2 regions of the Paenibacillus jiangxiensis genome follow, and region 2 is predicted to be linked to the other one. Evidence: riboswitches for the same ligand, from Rfam matches in the RefSeq annotation. Region 2 holds a riboswitch; the other holds the start of a gene.
What was found. Region 2 has a riboswitch for cyclic di-GMP ahead of ACI1P2_RS15995 (hypothetical protein). Riboswitches for the same ligand answer to the same signal wherever they lie in the genome.

Region 1 (4,424 bases), on a different contig from region 2:
AAGATTGGTCATATTGGTCGTTTGAAGAAGCTGCATGGCTTTATCGATGCGCACTTTTTCCAAAAAAGCACGCGGAGTCTCTGATGTTTCTTTTTTAAATAGCCGTTCGAGATAGAAGGGGCTTAAACCGACCTGTTCTGCAATATCATTCAGCTTCAAATCTTGTTTATATTGATTCACTAAAATCGTCGTAATACTTTTAACGAATTCACTATGAGGAGAATGTTCAACCTCAGGCTGGCATCTTTTGCATGCACGAAAACCAGCCTTTTCAACCTCACTGATATTGTGATAGAACTCAACATTTATCTTTTTGGGCTTTCTGGACCTGCAGGAAGGACGGCAGTAGATTTTCGTTGTTTTCACGGCTGTAAAAAATAAACCATCATATTTCCGGTCGCAGGCAATGATTTTTTCCCACATCTCGTCAAATGAAAGATTTATACTGGTCATCCCTTCATCACCTGCCTTCCTGATCTAGTTCTCATATAAATGTGATGTATCCTGTAATTCCAATAATTTAGCCGCATTGTCTTCTAAACAAGCGATGATTTTATCTGACAGGGCATTTCCAAAGCTAAAGCGCTTCACGCCTAGCTCTTTCAGCTTATTACAACTTGTCAGGTTAGGCAAAGACAATATATTGAGCGGTGCCTTGACTTGAGCAGCGATTTGCTGAATTTCATCATCTTCCGTTACTCCTGGCACAAAAATCCCGCTGGCCCCGCTTTCAACATAGGCCTTGGCCCGATCGATCGTTTCATTAAAAGGGGCTTCCAATTGAAAATAAGTATCCGTTCTGGCGTTGATATAAAAATTATTATATCCGTGATTTTCCAGCGCTGTTCTCATTTTTGTCAGGAGGCTGCAATGATCCTTTATACCTCTTAACCCCTTTTCTTTTTTCAGGGAATCCTCAATATTGATACCGGCAACCCCGACATCTGCTGTTCTTAATACATTATCGATAATTGTGTTAAAATCCTCACTATATCCTGCTTCAATATCAGCGGATACCGGTATTTTTACATTCTCTGCAATGGTTTTGACGATTGCTAGATTTTGATTAAAATCTATTAATTCTCCGTCCGCATAGCCTAACGAATTGGCAATCCCCCAGCTGGTAGTACCAATGGCTTTAAAACCTGCCTTCTCTAATGTCAAAGCTGATAATAGATCCCAGGCATTTCCCAAAAATAATAGCTCCTCTGAAGTATGGAGATTATTGAATTCCTGAATCATCGACATTTTGCTTCCTCCTTGGCTTTGGTGTAACTCATTCTATCAAGTAGGCTTTATTATTTCGTCCTCATTCTTGCTCTTATGGTCTGAGAGAGAAACGAAAAAGATCATCGAATGGGCGCAGAAATCAATGAATCTTGTAAATTTTCTCTTGATAGAAATAGAGATGTCTGGTAAGATAGTCTCACAAAAGCTACTCACGATAACGGCAAACTTGTCGAAAGGCAAGGACGCAAAGCTACAGGGCCTACTTGGCGATATGTCAAATGGCAGCCAGCTACCGAACGAAGACGCTTTTTTTGTTTCTCATAGGACAATAATATATTAAAATCTGGAAACTCTAGCACGATAACGGCAAACTTGTCGAAAGACAGGGACGCAAAGCTACAGGGCCTTCTTGACGATTATGTCAATGGCAGCCTGGCTACCGAAGGGAGTTTGCAGTATGCGCAACGCAATATTCGCGATTGTAGGACTTTTTGCGTTATTATTGTGGGCTCCATTAGTACAAGCTACCCAATCTCAGGATTGGTTGGGCTTGGAACAGCTGGACCGTGGTGTGATCGTTATTCGATATGACGTGAAAGCAGGGACCAAGACGAAGCTCATGATTGCAAAGAGTCAGGACAAATACACGTATATGCTTTCGCCGAACAAACGGCAGGAAGTATTTCCGTTGCAGATGGGTAACGGTGATTACACGGTTACCGTACTGGAACAAGTCAGCGGCACCAAATATAAGATTGTTCAGGAAGCGCCTGTTACACTTCAACTGGCGAACAATAGCAAAGTGTTTTTGAGTTCTGTACAAAATATCAATTGGAGCGAACAGGACAAGGCTGCTCAGCTTGCGAAGAAGCTGACTGGGTCTGCTCAATCCGACGAAGAAAAAGTACAGGCTATTTATGAATATATTGTGGGCACGATCAGATACGACAAGGCTCTTGCAACCAGTGATCTGACGAACTACCTTCCCGATATCAACCGTACGATTCTTGGACAGAAGGGGATGTGTTACGACTATGCCTCCCTGTTCGCCTCCATGCTGCGGAGCATCGGCATTCCAGCCAAGCTCGATATGGGAACTTCGGAATACGTCGATGTTTACCACGCCTGGAATGAAGTTTATTTGAACGGGAAGTGGGTAACCATTGATACAACGGTCGATGCGAGCTGGAAAGCCAAAGGGGCCGATTTCAAAATGATAAAGGATGCCGCTCGCTACTCGGTATCCAAATATTACTAAAAAGAATACGATCAATTTAAGCTTTGGACAAATGTCCAAGGCTTGTTCGAGTTTGTAGAGAAATTGTAGAGATCGGGCAGGTATAATGCAAGAAGCCCATTTGGTTCTGGTGGGAAAAACAGGAACAATGAATCGTGCGCCATTAGAAATATGCGGAGGTGATGGACTGGAAGGTCTCTTAACGGCATACAATTCAATGGAGTATAGATAGCCCGATTTGCGCACGGCAAGCAGGATCGGAACCGAACATTCGAGGGTGATGTAGAGACTGAGGGAGAGATTATGAAGAAAAAAGTTAGTGGAATCGTTGTGGCGCTGCTGCTCCTGCTTCAATCGGTTTTTGGTGTAACCGCCTGGACGGGCAATGTGGCCAATGCCAATGCGGCCGATACACCAGCAAGTGTGCAGGAATCCGTGTATGGAGTAAAAGATGAAGTTGGAGTGACGGATGATGTTTATATCCCGCCAGCGCCAGTCAAGAATACGGACAACATTTTAACAAAAGTGGTATTAACCGACTTGAATGGTAACGTGATCGATGCAGTATATAATCCGGACAGTACCCTGGACATCGGTGAGGCTGTCAATCTCAGCTACGAATGGGAGCTTCCGAATAGTCACGGCTACAAGAACGGGGATACATTTACCTTCGAGCTGCCGGACCAGTTTGAAATTTTTACGGATATTGACGCTCCACTCGTGGCCGATCAAGACAAAGTTGGCACATTTACCGTCGACCGCAACGGGAAGGTTGTCATGACCTTCAACGATTATGTGGAGAGCCACTCCAACGTAAGCGGCAAGCTGGAAATACGTACCGAGTTTACGAAGGAAACGATTAAGGGAAGCACGGAAGTCGTCATTGCCATTCCGGTAAAAAGCGGAGAGCAAGTCGTTATCGTGAATCTGAAGCCGCAGGGCGGAAAGCTGATCGACAAACAGGGAAAAGCGGTTGGCAAAGACCGGATCGATTGGACGGTTCAAGTCAACAAATCACTGGATAAGATCAAGCATGCGGTCATCACGGATGTGATACCTGAAGGTTCTGAACTCATCGCCGACTCTGTGGAGGTGTACCGCCTACAGGTTAACGGCGACGGTTCGACGGTCCTTGGCGATAAGGTAGGGACCGACAAGTATACGGTCGAAACGAACGGCGGCGCCAAACTGGAGCTTGCGTTCCAGGATGAGACGATCAGCAAAGCCTACGAGATTCGTTATTCGACGAAGCTTACCGGCGAGCAGACTCGTTTTGAGAACACCGCTGTACTGTCTGGCGACGATATGAAAGATACCAAGTCGACCGCTACGGTAACAGTGGACCGTGGTAAATTTTTGGATAAGACTTATAGCCAGAATAAAGACACCGGAATCATCACCTGGACTGTGAAATACAATTTTAACGAGAAAAAGCTTACGAAAGATCAAGCGGTTATTACGGATGAATTCAGTGCGATTCATACGCTGGTTGCCGATTCGCTGAAGGTGTATAAAGGGAATTCAACGAAGGCTGAAGATCTGCTTTCACCGGATGAATACACCTTTACACCGACAGGTACAAACGGATTTACACTTCAATTCAATAAGGGTATCGATTCTCCTTATACGATCGTTTACCAGACAAAGCCGGTCGACCGGACGAGCGCTGACGGACAGCCAGTAAAGAACAAAGTCGTATCGGGTGACTCGTCCAAAGATGTAACAGCTCCGGCCCAAGGAATCCGCGCTCTGGTGAAGGGCGTCTCGAATGTCGACTTCGCCAACAAAACGGCGAAGTGGCTTATTACGATCAATGGCGATAAAAAGCCGGACGGCAGCAAGTACAGCATGGAGAATGTAGTCATCAAGGATACGTTCCCGCAAGGCGGTCTCGAATTCATTCCGGATTCAGTAATCGTGAAAGCGGACGGAAAAGTCGTTCCTGCAAGTGATTACA
Region 2 (4,424 bases):
ACATGGACATGCGCAGCAGCTGCTGTCTTTGTAGCTGTTCTGACAGCCTGTTCAGGGAAGCACCAAGCTCCGCGATCTCATCCCTGCCTTCCGTGCTGATACGGACGTCCAGGCTGCCCCTGCTGATCCGTTCGGCGGCCTGTTTCATGCGGACCAGCGGGCGGGAGATGCGTTTTGCAAAATAAACACCAATAATCAGCGCCAACAGCAGCGAAAACAACCCTGTCAGCAGGATCGACTGAATCAGGGCGCTCTCCAGGTGATCCATCAATGGAGACACTTTTTTACTCGCCAGTGAGACCTGCTCCATATACATCGAGATATGATAATGAGTGGCAAACATGCTGATCACGGCAAAAATGACAAGGATGCCTGCGGCCATGCCGACAATGATCACAGCCAGCCGGATATATAGCCGGTTGAACATCAGCCCTCACCGCCAAACCGGTAGCCGAAGCCGTACACCGTAAGAATATAGCGCGGATTGCGGGGATCTTGCTCAATTTTTTGCCGTACATTTTTGACATGCTGGTCGATAATACGGATATCGCCGTCAAAGCTGAGGCCCATCACCCTGTCGACCAGTTCCTCCCGCGGGAAGCGGCGCTGCGGGTATTTGGCGAGCAGAAGCAGCAGCTTGTACTCGCTTGGTGTGAGGCTGATCGGCTCTTCATACCGGTACACCTGATTTTTCAGCGAATCGATGCGGAGATGCCCGCCATTAAATGAGATCACATCTGCCAAAAGCTGCGAGTCATCTGTCCTGCGCAGGATCGCTTTTACCCTGGCAACCACCTCATTCGGATCAAAGGGCTTGATCATGTAGTCATCTGCTCCGATGGACAATCCGCTGATGCGGTCCGCCTGGGCTACCTTTGCAGTGAGCATAAGAATCGGCACCGGGCTGAATTTGCGCACCTCCCGGCAGACAGTCTCCCCTTCCATGCCAGGCAGCATCAAATCCAATATAAGCAGGTCAACCCGCTGGCTGTGAAGTATCGTCAATGCTTCCTCCCCGCTTGCACTTTCCAGTACATGAAAACGCTCCTTCTGCAAATAAGAAGCCAGCACCTCGCGAATTTTCTGTTCATCATCTACCACTAGAACGGTTTTCAAGGCATGCCCCTCCGTACGCCCAAGTTATACCGGAATTATACCATTCCGAATTGTAAGAGTCCTCCTGCCTATTACTTTCACCATTTCTGTTTAACCTAAACTTGTGAAGATCCTTTGAAGACCGCCGAAAAATGAAAAAGCACCGGAGGAAATCCCTCCAATGCTTAAATCATTAACGTATTTGAAATGTCCGAATCACCCGGATCGATATGATATTTGTATTCAACGGATCAACAGGTTTAAATGTCATACTGTATAAATCATACAGTCTCGTCTCAATGCCGTATTCTTTGAACTTATCGGAGAAATCTCCAATCGTAGGTCTCTTCCCCGTTTCACACGTTATTTGGCATTCCTCAAGCTTCGTTTCTCCATGTCTGTATACAAATTCCACATCCGATTGATAAATACTGCTCACTCTATTATTTCTCCCTCCGAATTTAAGGTAACCCAGCCGCCATAGATCCATGATGCTTTCCTTAGGCCTGCAGCTTTGCGTCCTTGCCTTTCGGCAAGTTTGCCCTTTGCATAAATGGTGGAACATCCACTTGAGATAATATAATATATTTTGTGTGTTTTTTCGACATGATCCCGTAAAAATCGCCATTCTTCACACTTGTTTACTTTTCCCCTTATAGTGTTATCATAGATTGTAGTTCCTTGACGGATATGTACATCTCTGAAAGAACCTATATACTTTCAAGTCCTATAGAAATCAAAGCAACTTACTATATTTTTCAGGAGGTAAACATATGGCTTACAATATCCCGGTGGAAGCAACCCTTGAGGTGATGGGCGGCAAATGGAAGGCGGTCATTTTGTGTCATCTGGATAAAGGCGACAAGCGGACCAGCGAACTGAAAAGGCTGATGCCGGCCATTACTCAGAAGATGCTCACACAGCAGCTGCGGGAGCTGGAAGATGACGGACTTGTGAAGCGGCAAATATTTGAGCAGGTTCCGCCCAAGGTCGTGTATTCCCTGACCGATTACGGCTGGTCCCTGAAGCCTGTCCTGGATGCCATGTGCGCCTGGGGCGAAAAGCATATTGAACAAGAAGACCAAGCAGTCAAGGTCTAAAGCCAATGTTTCGAGCCTTCCACATAAACGATCTGCAAACGGAAGAGCCGGATTCCTGGATACTCAGGACTCCGGCTTTTTTTCAGTGATCCGCGCCTTCTTTCCCCCGTTCCCTCCCATAGGTACCTGTAAGTGCCTATAGTACTTTGAAGTACGTACTATTCTTTTTCGTGCGAAGCATCCATAATAGCATTTGCCGGCCGGCTAAAAAATATATATAGGAGTGGAACTGAACATGTCGTCAGACAATAAACGCAGTACTCTGTCGCTGCTGGCTTTGGCCATCAGTGCCTTTGCGATTGGGACAACGGAGTTCATCAGCGTGGGATTGCTTCCCCTTATCGCTGAAGACTTGAATATATCTGTAACCATGACCGGATTAACGGTCACTTTATATGCTCTGGGCGTTACTTTCGGCGCTCCGGTGCTAACCTCTTTAACTTCGGGAATACCAAGAAAAACGCTGCTGATCTGGATTATGATCGTCTTCATCGCCGGCAATTCGATTGCGGCCTTCTCAAGCGGAATCGGGCTGCTGCTTACGGCACGGGTTATTTCCGCCTTCTCGCATGGCGTATTTATGTCGATCGGCTCAACCATAGCGGCTGACCTTGTCGCGCCGAACCGGCGGGCAAGCGCCATTGCCATTATGTTCTCCGGATTAACCGTGGCTACGATTACCGGTGTGCCCTTCGGCACGTTTATCGGCCAGCAGCTGGGCTGGCGTGCAGCCTTTTTAACCATAGCCGTGATTGGCATCATTGCTCTGATCGCCAATTTGATTCTCGTTCCCGGCAATCTGCGGAAGGGGGTCAAAACCCCGGTACGGGATCAAATCAAGCTCATTACCAACGGACGGCTGCTGCTTGCTTTCCTGATTACGGCTCTCGGATACGGTGGCACCTTCGTCGTCTTTACGTATCTGTCTCCCCTGCTGCATGACATTACAGGTTTTGGCGAGACAACGGTAGCTTTCCTCCTGCTTCTATACGGCATTGCGATCGCCATCGGCAATATTATCGGCGGCAAAGCTGCCAACCGTAAGCCGCTCTCGGCGCTGCTGTATATGTTTATTATTCAAGCGGTGGTCCTCTTTATTCTGGCCTTCACAGCTCCATTTAAAGTGGCGGGTTTGATTACGATTCTTTTGATGGGCCTGTTTGCCTTCATGAATGTGCCTGGACTTCAGTTGTATGTAGTTAACCTTGCCCAGCGTTTTGTGCCGCAGGCCGTGGATGTCGCTTCCGCAATCAATATCGCTGCTTTTAACGGCGGCATCGCCCTTGGCGCTTATCTCGGCGGCCAGATTGTGGACGGTCCGGGGTTAATTCACACCTCATGGATCGGCGGTTTAATGGTGGTTGGCGCTGTTATTTTAACAGGCTGGAGCCTGCTGCTCGCCAGAAAAGACAAAGACACCCACGCCGAGGAAGCTGTATAATGTATGTCAAACAAGGACTGTTTCTTTCCCGTTGAGAGAAGCAGTCCCTTTGAATACAAACCTCTGTGAAAGGAGAATGGCTTATATTTGCTTCCGACGAGATTTTGAGCGTGTGGCGAAAATTCGATCATTTCCCGATGGAAACCTTAACCAAAGCATGGTACTTTCAAAAGAATACCGGGAAAAAACAAAGAGAAGTAGCTCAAATGAAGGAGCATCGCGAGCAGTACGGCATTACAGGCAATTGTTTTGATCTCGCATTGTGGCTGCTGCATGAATTCGAAAAGGAGGGGATTGAAGCCTATCCGATTGGCCATGATATGGGAACAGAGGATGCGCATGTGGCTGTTATTGCGAAAAGTGAGAAAGGACACCGCTATTATTGCGATTTGGGCGATCAGTGGCTCAATCCGGTGCTGGTAGATGCCGATAGTGAAGATTATACTGAAGAGAGACTGGAAGGCTTCTTTCCTGCGGCAGAAATACAAGTGCAATCAGCTGGAGATTTATGCACGGTTCTATACCATAGGCCGAACGGGAAAAGCAGCCAGCAAAGCTTTCATCTTGCCCCCATTCCAATCCATGAATTTTGGCAAGCAGCAGAAGTCTGCCAAAATATAGTTCAGAAGGAACCTTTATTGGAATGCAGAGTTCCCTATAAAAATGAAACCGCCCATTGGGAGTTTTATGACTGGGAAAGCTTTCTGAGCACAACCGAAGGGTTATTCAACGAGCCAGAAACAGAGTCTATTGAAGAATGGTGTGTTAGAATCCATCAAAAAACGGGT

Region 1: it holds a riboswitch for cyclic di-GMP, as region 2 does, so the genes downstream of both, ACI1P2_RS22410 (transglutaminase-like domain-containing protein) here and ACI1P2_RS15995 (hypothetical protein) in region 2, are expected to answer to the same signal.

Annotation. Positions count from the first base shown of each region.
Region 1 is NZ_JBJURI010000026.1:9,222-13,645, reverse strand. It holds gene ACI1P2_RS22420 (bifunctional transcriptional activator/DNA repair enzyme AdaA) at 1-453, opposite strand, end outside; gene ACI1P2_RS22415 (isocitrate lyase/PEP mutase family protein) at 478-1,248, opposite strand; cyclic di-GMP riboswitch class I at 1,440-1,527, shown strand; cyclic di-GMP riboswitch class I at 1,586-1,674, shown strand; gene ACI1P2_RS22410 (transglutaminase-like domain-containing protein) at 1,688-2,488, shown strand; gene ACI1P2_RS22405 (collagen binding domain-containing protein) at 2,771-4,424, shown strand, end outside.
Region 2 is NZ_JBJURI010000015.1:125,812-130,235, reverse strand. It holds gene ACI1P2_RS16005 (sensor histidine kinase) at 1-427, opposite strand, end outside; gene ACI1P2_RS16000 (response regulator transcription factor) at 427-1,116, opposite strand; gene ACI1P2_RS15995 (hypothetical protein) at 1,289-1,534, opposite strand; cyclic di-GMP riboswitch class I at 1,558-1,648, opposite strand; gene ACI1P2_RS15990 (winged helix-turn-helix transcriptional regulator) at 1,869-2,195, shown strand; gene ACI1P2_RS15985 (MFS transporter) at 2,431-3,636, shown strand; gene ACI1P2_RS15980 (hypothetical protein) at 3,702-4,424, shown strand, end outside.